Regions from separate parts of the Azospira sp. genome, predicted to be linked through region 1. Evidence: predicted binding sites of a transcription regulator. Region 1 holds the regulator's gene; the other holds the start of a gene.
What was found. The regulator sigma-54, encoded in region 1, starts transcription at its own class of promoters, with help from an activator protein. The targets are predictions, from matches to a motif close to TGGCACGCTTNCTGCTNA.
Positions count from the first base shown of each region.

Region 2: the regulator sigma-54 is predicted to act here: its motif matches at 1,688-1,705, upstream of OEL49_RS03570 (CmpA/NrtA family ABC transporter substrate-binding protein).

Region 1 is NZ_JAOTRW010000006.1:226,327-230,505, reverse strand. Features, by position in the region: gene hprK (HPr(Ser) kinase/phosphatase) at 1-11, opposite strand, end outside; gene ptsN (PTS IIA-like nitrogen regulatory protein PtsN) at 1-465, opposite strand, end outside; gene hpf (ribosome hibernation-promoting factor, HPF/YfiA family) at 621-941, opposite strand; gene OEL49_RS10825 (RNA polymerase factor sigma-54) at 956-2,434, opposite strand; gene lptB (LPS export ABC transporter ATP-binding protein) at 2,501-3,247, opposite strand; gene recX (recombination regulator RecX) at 3,313-3,768, opposite strand; gene recA (recombinase RecA) at 3,765-4,179, opposite strand, start outside.
Region 2 is NZ_JAOTRW010000003.1:20,739-24,917, reverse strand. Features, by position in the region: gene ntrB (nitrate ABC transporter permease) at 1-105, opposite strand, end outside; gene OEL49_RS03570 (CmpA/NrtA family ABC transporter substrate-binding protein) at 254-1,531, opposite strand; gene OEL49_RS03565 (YIP1 family protein) at 2,052-2,651, shown strand; gene OEL49_RS03560 (hemerythrin domain-containing protein) at 2,697-3,092, opposite strand; gene OEL49_RS03555 (ANTAR domain-containing response regulator) at 3,215-3,790, opposite strand; gene OEL49_RS03550 (sirohydrochlorin chelatase) at 3,815-4,179, opposite strand, start outside.

The DNA of each region.
Region 1 (4,179 bases):
ATTTGCCGCATGGTTCCCCCAGTCGGTGAACAGGCGGTGGGCGTCGTCGGTGTTGTCGCAGGCGCCCAGGGCCTCGCGGAAGGCCCGGTCGGAGAAACGCTGGGCCAGCTCGGAAAGAATCTGCAGATGCTGCTCGGTGGCCTGTTCCGGCACCAGCAGCACGAACATCAGGCCGACAGGCTTGCCGTCGGGGGAATCGAAAGGCACCGGGGCGGACAGGCGCATGAAGGCGCCGGCGGCTTCCTTGAGCCCCTTGATGCGGCCGTGGGGAATGGCAACCCCCTGGCCCAGGCCGGTGGAACCGAGTTTTTCCCGGGCGAAGAGGCTGTCGAAAACCGTGGCCCGGGCGATGCCCAGGTTGTTCTCGAACAGCAGTCCGGCCTGCTCGAATGCCCGCTTCTTGCTGCTGGCTTCGAGGTCCAGCAGGATGTGGGCGGGAGGGAGGAGTTTGGCGATCAGATCCATGGGGCGGGAACCTTCCCCGAACAGCGGGATGGCGGCGGCAGGGCCGGTTGGAGACTGGGATTCAGGCAGGATACCTGGCGAAAAGTGGCGGGATCATAACGGAAAACGACCCCGCCGCCTATGCCTTTCGTCCCAGTCCCGGAGAGGGAATCAGATCACTCTTCGATGTGATTCTTGATGGTGTCGCGGTGGTGATCCTGGGCCTTCTGCTTGTACTTCTGCACCTGGCGGTCCAGCTTGTCGATCAGGGTGTCCACGGCGGCATACAGGTCGGCATCCTCGGCATCCACGTGGATGTCCTTGCCGGGCACGCGCACGGTGACTTCAGCCTTCTGCTTCAGCTTTTCCACGGTGAGGATGACGTTGACGTCGATGACGCTGTCGAAGTGACGCGTAACCCGCTCCAGCTTGGCAGTGACGTAGTCGCGGATCGCCGGGGTGACTTCCAGGTGATGTCCGGTGATGTGCAGGTTCATGGCTCGCTCCTTTTTTAGATGGACTTGCGTAGGTTGGCCGGCGAAATGTTGAGCGCTTCTCTGTATTTTGCAATGGTTCGACGCGCCACAACAATGCCTTGTTGGCCAAGAATTTCGGATATTTGACTGTCCGAAAGGGGTTTTCTGGGGTCTTCGGCCGCCACCAGCTGCTTGATCAGGGCCCGGATGGCGGTGGCCGAACAGGCGCCCCCCGTATCCGTGGCCACATGGCTGCCGAAGAAATACTTGAGTTCGAAAATGCCCCGGGGGGTGGCCATGTACTTCTGGGTCGTCACCCGGGAAACGGTGGATTCGTGCAGGCCCAGGGTTTCGGCGATTTCCCGCAGTACCAGGGGACGCATGGCCACCTCGCCGTGTTCGAAGAACTGGCGCTGGCGGTCCAGGATGGCCTGGGACACGCGCAGGATGGTGTCGAAACGCTGCTGCACGTTCTTGATCAGCCAGCGGGCCTCCTGCAGCTGGCCGGAGAGGCTGGAGCCGCGCTGCTTGGAGAGGATCTCGGCGTAGAGCCGGTTGATGCGCAGGCGCGGGTAGGCGTCCGGATTGATGCTGGCGGTCCACTGGTTGCGCACCTTCTTCACCACCACGTCCGGGGTGATGTAGCGGGCATCCAGGGGCGCGTACTGGGCGCCGGGCCGGGGGTTGAGGCTCTTCACCAGGTTGGTGACGGCGCGCAGGCGCTCGTCGTCGCAGCCCAGCAGCTTCTTCAGCTTGGTGAAGTCCCGGCCGGCCAGCAGTTCCAGGTGATGGCGCACCAGCTTCAGGGCCTGGTCCCGCACCTCGTCGGCCGGCAGGGCTTCCAGCTGCAGGGCCAGGCATTCGCCCGGAGTGCGGGCGCCGACACCGGTCGGGTCCAGGTGCTGCAGGTGGCGCAGGGCGATCTGCAGGTCGTCCAGGTCGATTTCCAGCTCTTCCGGCAGGGCTTCCTGCAGCTCCTCCAGGGGCTGGGTCAGGTAGCCGTCCTCGTCCAGAGCCTCGATCAGGAAGCTGACCAGCTGCCGGTCCCGCTCGGAGAGCTGCATCAGGCCCAGCTGCCAGTTGAGGTGGTCGCGCAGGGAGGTGTTGGCGGCCTGCACTTCCTGGAAGTCGGAATCCTCGTCCTCGTCGCGGGAGGCGGAAGGGTAGCTGCCTTCGGCAAACCAGTCCTCGCCTTCGCCCAGGCTGTCCCGGCTGTCGTCCCGGACTTCTTCGGGGCCGTGACTGTCGGCGCCTTCACCGGATTCGCCGCTATCGCCTTCCCGCGGGCCTTCGGCAGCAGCCTCGGCCGTACTGCCGGCGTATTCGCCTTCGCTCCCGCTGTAGGAGGGCTCGTAGTTCTCGTCCTCGCGCTCCAGCAGGGGGTTTTCCAGCAGATACTTCTCCAACTCCTGCTCCAGCTCGAGCGTCGACAGTTGCAGCAGCCGGATGGACTGCTGCAGCTGTGGCGTCAGGGCCAGGTGCTGCGAGAGTTTGAGTTGGAGGGTTGGTTTCATGGACCCGGGGCCGAAGGGGCCGGCGGCAATGAGCGGGTTGAGGGAAAGACTCGGAGACTGGGCTCGTCAGAGACGGAAGCTCTCGCCCAGATATACTTTTCGGACGTCTTCATTATAAACGATCTCATCCGGGCGGCCAGACGCCAGCACCCGGCCCTCATTGATGATGTAGGCCCGGTCGCAGATGCCCAGGGTCTCACGCACGTTGTGGTCGGTGATGAGCACGCCGATGCTGCGGTCCTTGAGGAAACGGATGATCTTCTGGATTTCCAGCACGGCGATGGGGTCCACGCCGGCGAAGGGCTCATCCAGCAGGATGAAACGGGGAGAGGTAGCCAGGGCCCGGGCGATTTCCACCCGGCGGCGCTCGCCACCGGACAGGGCGGCGGCATTGGAAGCGCGGATGTGGCCGATGTGCAGCTCTTCCAGCAGTTCCTCCAGGCGCAGGTCGATCTCGTGCTTGGGCAGCTTCTGCAGTTCCAGCACGGCGCGGATGTTCTCCTCCACGTTGAGCTTGCGGAAGACGGAAGCCTCCTGGGGCAGGTAGGAAATGCCCAGATGGGCCCGCTTGTGGATGGGGAAGTGGGTCACTTCCTGATTCTGCAGCTGGATGGAGCCGCCGTCGGAGGGCACCAGGCCGACGATCATGTAGAAACAGGTGGTCTTGCCGGCACCGTTGGGGCCCAGCAGGCCGACCACCTCACCGCTGCCCACCTCGAAGGACACGTCATGCACCACGGTGCGGGACTTGTAGCGCTTTTTCAGGTTGTTGGCGGAAAGCTTGGCGATGAGGTCGGGGTTCTGCTCGGACATGGGCTATCGGATTCTATGAATGCGGGGGCGTAAAGGCATTGTGCCAGAGGTGTCGCCCGGGGGTTCTACCAGTCGCTGCCGGACTCGTCGTCCCAGCCGCCCTGCAGCACCTGGCGGACGGTGGCGGCGGCAAAGCCGCGGCTGAGGAGGAAGCGGGTCTGTTTGGCCCGCTCGGCCAGATCGGCGGGCAGGGCGGCAAATTTCTTCTGCCACACTTGGCGCGCCCGTTCCAGCTCGCTGCCGCCCTGGGCCAGGGCCGCGGCGACGGTTTCCTCGGCCACGCCCTTCTGCCGTAGTTCCTGGGCCAGCCGGGCATCGCCGTAGCGGCGGGCGCGGATGGCGACCCTTTCACTGGCATAGCGGGCATCGGAAAGCTGGCGGCGGGCCGCCAGGTCGTCCAGCAGGGCCTCCAGCTCAGCCTCGGATTCTGCGTGGGGCGCCAGCTTGCGGGCCAGTTCGGCCCGGCTGTACTCCCGCCGCGCCAGCAGCCCCAGGGCCCGCTGGCGCAGGCTCGGGGTCATTCTCCGGCTGCGGCCGCCGGGGCGGGGTTGGCCACGCCCAGGGCTTCCCGGATCTTGCCTTCGATTTCCTGGGCAATGGCCGGGTTGGCCTTGAGGAATTCCCGGGAGTTGTCCTTGCCCTGGCCGATTTTCTCGCCCTTGTAGGAGTACCAGGCGCCGGACTTCTCGATCAGCTTGTTGGCCACCCCCAGTTCGATGATCTCGCCCTCGCGGGAGATGCCTTCGCCGTAGAGGATATCGAACAGGGCTTCGCGGAAGGGCGGGGAGACCTTGTTCTTCACCACCTTGACGCGGGTTTCGTTGCCGATCACCTCGTCACCCTTCTTGATGCCGCCGATACGGCGGATATCCAGGCGCACGGAGGCGTAGAACTTGAGCGCGTTGCCGCCGGTGGTGGTTTCCGGGGAACCG
Region 2 (4,179 bases), on a different contig from region 1:
CCGGCCGGCGGCAGCCCGGGCCGGCTCCTGCGCCGATGGCGGCACCGGGGCCGCCGTCACGGAGGCGGCCGGGCCGCTCCCCACACTGCTGTCATTCATGGCCATGGCGGCTGCTCCCTGGTCTGTTGCATCGTTCGTCGGGCTGGCCGCCAGCGCGGTGTTGCCCTGAATCAAAGTCATCGTCGTCATGATCATTCCCCCATGCACGGATGGAGGCGGCCCCCGGCCCCGCCGGGACGGCCGCCGGTTGCTTTTAGGCGCGCACCTTGAAACTGGCGGCGTATTTCTTCGGGTCCTTGCCGTCCCACACCACGCCGTCGATCAGCTTGGAGGAACGCAGGTCGCTCTTGGGCACGGCCACCCCGGCCTTCTCCGCCGCCTGGCGGTACAGGCCCACCTGGTTGATGGCCTTGGCCACGCCCAGGTAGTCCGGATCGTCCTTGAGCAGGCCCCAGCGGCGGTGCTGGGTGAGGAACCACATGCCGTCGGAGAGGTAGGGGAAATTTACCTGGCCGTCGTTGAAGAACTTCATGTGGTTCTTGTCGTCCCAGGTCTTGCCGATGCCGTTGCTGTAGCGGCCCAGCATGCGGTCCAGGATCACGTCCACATCCGTATTGACGTAGGCCTTGGCGGCGATGGTCTCGGCCGTCTCCCGGCGATTGGCCAGGGAGGCGTCGATCCAGCGGGAAGCCTCCAGGATGGCGGCGGTGACGGCCACGGCGGTCTTCGGGTGCTTGGCCGCCCAGTCGGCGGTGGTGCCCAGCACCTTTTCCGGATGGTCGGTCCAGATGTCCTGGGTGGTGGCGGCGGTGAAGCCCACCTTGTCGATGATGGCCCGGGCGTTCCAGGGCTCGCCGACACAGTAGCCGTCCATATTGCCCACCCGCATGTTGGCCACCATCTGGGGGGGCGGCACGGTGATGGTCTTGACGTCCTTCATGGGGTTGATGTCGTGGGCCGCCAGCCAGTAGTAGAGCCACATGGCATGGGTGCCCGTGGGGAAGGTCTGGGCAAAGGTGAATTCCCGCTTCTCGCTGCTGATCAGCTTCTTCAGGGCGGCGCCGTCGGTGACGCCCTTGTCCTTCAGCTGGCTGGAGAGGGTGATGCCCTGGCCGTTGTTGTTGAGGGTCATGAGGCTGGCCATGTCCTTCTTCGGCCCGCCGATGCCCAGGTGCACGCCGTAGATGAGGCCGTACAGCACGTGGGCCGCATCCAGTTCCCCATTCACCAGCTTGTCGCGCACGGCGGCCCAGGAGGCCTCCTTGGTGGGCACGATCTTGATGCCGTACTTCTTGTCGAAGCCCTTGGCCGCGGCCATGACCACGGAGGCGCAGTCGGTCAGGGGAATGAAGCCGATCTTCACCTCGGTCTTTTCCGGTGCGTCGGAACCGGCGGCAAAGGCGGCGGCACGCAGACCGGGAGTCAGGCCCATGAGCGCTGCTCCCAAGCCCAGGAGGCCGGCGGATTTGACGAACTCGCGGCGTTCCGCCGCCACGGCATCGGGTGCCTCGAATTGCTTTTGCTTGGACATTCCATGCTCCTTGACCTCAGAAAAAAGAAAAGGCGTCACACCCGCGTGAGAGGAGAGAGAACACGCGGATGGACGCCTTTGTCCGTTTGCCGGTCAGGGCTTCACTGCGCTGCCCGGCGTTGCTCGAACCGCCATTGGTCCGACTTACGACCTAGTTCAGCAACCACCGTGCCAGGCAGCAAAAATATCTGGAATTCACCGTTACTTCATATAGATAGCCACATTCCCACCACCCTGAAAAAATCCATCCGCGGCACCGGAGCGCACTGCTGCGGTGCGCCATGGCGTGACCGCCGCACAAGAAGGGGGAACCCGGGCCGGCGGTTGCAGCGACAGCGGAGGAAGGACAGCGGAATGGGGAGCGACGGCGGGAGAGGAAAGGGGAACGGCGAAAGCGCCGACCCCATCTATGACCAAACGCCTAAAGACACTGGCATCCGATGTTCTTATGATTATCGGGTTGTTGATGGCATGCAACACAAAATAATGCTCCCGCACGTATCGGGAGCGGGAGGGAAACATGGATATCCAGCAACAGCCCATGGAAGCCCCGCGTTTACTGTCGGGCTGGATGATGGGCAGTGCAGGCACGCAGGAAAACCACGACATCCTTTGGGACGACGTGGAGCATCTGCCCTCCGCCGCCGTCAGTTTTCTCCTCATCGCCCTGCCCCTCTCCCTGCTGCTGCCGGTGATGGCCAACTTCGCCGGCAACGCCTACGGCAACCGCATCATCGCCGGCTTCATTGCCCCCAGCTGGGAACGCCTGCTGCTCATCCTGGCCTGGGAACTGCTGATGGTGCCCCTGCTGGCGGGCGTCGCCCACCTGGCCGGGCGCTTCTTCCAGGTGCCGATGAACCGGCGCCAGGCCTTCCTGGTGGTGACCCTCAGCACCATTCCCCTATGGCTGGCCTCCCTGGCCCTGGCCGTGCCCAGCCTGATTTTCATCCTCATCACCGGCATGGTCGCCCTGGCCCTTTCCAGCTACGCCATGTACCGCTGCATCCGCCGCCTGCTGGCGGTGGAGGACGACTGCCTGGCCACCCTCTTCTGCGGCGTCATCATGGTCTGCGCCCTGCCGGCGTGGACCGTCATCCTGGCCCTGGTCCTGATCCACTAGACCAGGGCGCCATCGCCCCTGCCGGGGCCGCGTCCCGGCACAACCTCAGCCGACGGCGAAGGCCGGATATTCCTGGGCCTTCTCGAACAACTCCCGTTCCTCGAAACGCACGTGATCGCTCAGGGCTGTGGCGAAGGCTTCCAGGGCGCCCCGGTCGCCCCGGCCGATGCGCTCGGCCAGGCCCCGCAGCTGGGCGTGCTCGGCCAGGGTGCGGGCCACCAGCTGGTGCTCGCCGGCGGCTTCCAGCCAGGGCAGCAATTCCTCTTCCTCGCGCTGGAAGTGGGGTTCCAGCTCGGCGGCGAAGAGGCTCGACATCTGGCCCGCCAGGGCGTTCATGGCCGCCTGGTCGGCCGCCAGCACGGCCTTGCGGCAATCCAGGGACAGCTTGAGGGCGGTGTGGTGTTCGCGGGACAACTGCAACAGGGCGGGATGGCGTTTCATGGCGGACTCCCGGAAAGGGTGATGGGAGACAGTATGGCGCCGGACGGGGAACCGGGGCCAGGATGCAAATCAAACCCAACATCACCCGGGTCAAAGCCAGGGATGGGCCGGCGGCCCGGCCTTCAGAGCAGGACCTTGGCCATCTCGATGACGTCCCGGGAGACCCGGGAGATGCTCTGGCCCCGGTCCATGGCCAGGCGGCGCAGGGCGTGGTAGGCCTCTTCCTCTTCCATCTTGCGGGTCTTCATGAGCAGGCCCTTGGCCCGCTCGATGATCTTGCGGTCGGACAGCTTCTGCGTGGTTTCCGCCAGTTCCCGGCGCAGGGCCAGGGTTTCCTCGAAGCGGGCCCGGGCCACCTCGACGATGGGCTTGATGCGGGCCGGGTCCAGGCCATCCACCACGTAGGAGGAGACGCCGGCCTTCATGGCCTCCCGGATCAGGCCCGAATCGTCGTCGTTGGCGAAGATGATCACCGGCCGGGGCATGTCCCGGTTCATGGCGGAAAGGTGTTCCAGGGTGTCCCGGCTGGGGCTGTCGGTTTCGATGAGGATGACGTCGGGCTTCAGTTCCTCCACCCTTCCCGCCAGGTCTAGGGACGAGGCCAGCACGGCCGCCACCTGGTGGCCGGCCTTGACCAGGCCGGCGCAGATGTCGGCGGCCCGGCTCTGGGATTCATCGATGACGAGAACGCGCAGCATGGGTAGGTGGATTCCTGAAAAGACCTAGTCGAGGGCCAGGATGTGCTCGGCCATGGCGTCGATCACGCCCGGAGCTTCGCCGATGGCGCCGGCGATGTGGATGCTGAGCTGGGGATGCTGGCGTGCCGCGGCTTCTACCTGCAGGGGCAGATCCCGCTTCAGGTGGCCGCTCTGGGCCATGAACATGGGCGCCAGGCGGATGCTGGTGACGCCCTCGTCGGCCAACTGGGCGACGCACTGTTCCAGGGTTGGCTCCATGAATTCGAGGAAGGCCAGGGCGACGCGGCGCTGGGGCTCCCGCGCCTGGATGGCGCGCTTCACGCGCTGCATGGGCTCGGCCCACTGGGGGTCCCGGGCACCGTGGCCGAAAAGGATGAGGGCAGTTTGGG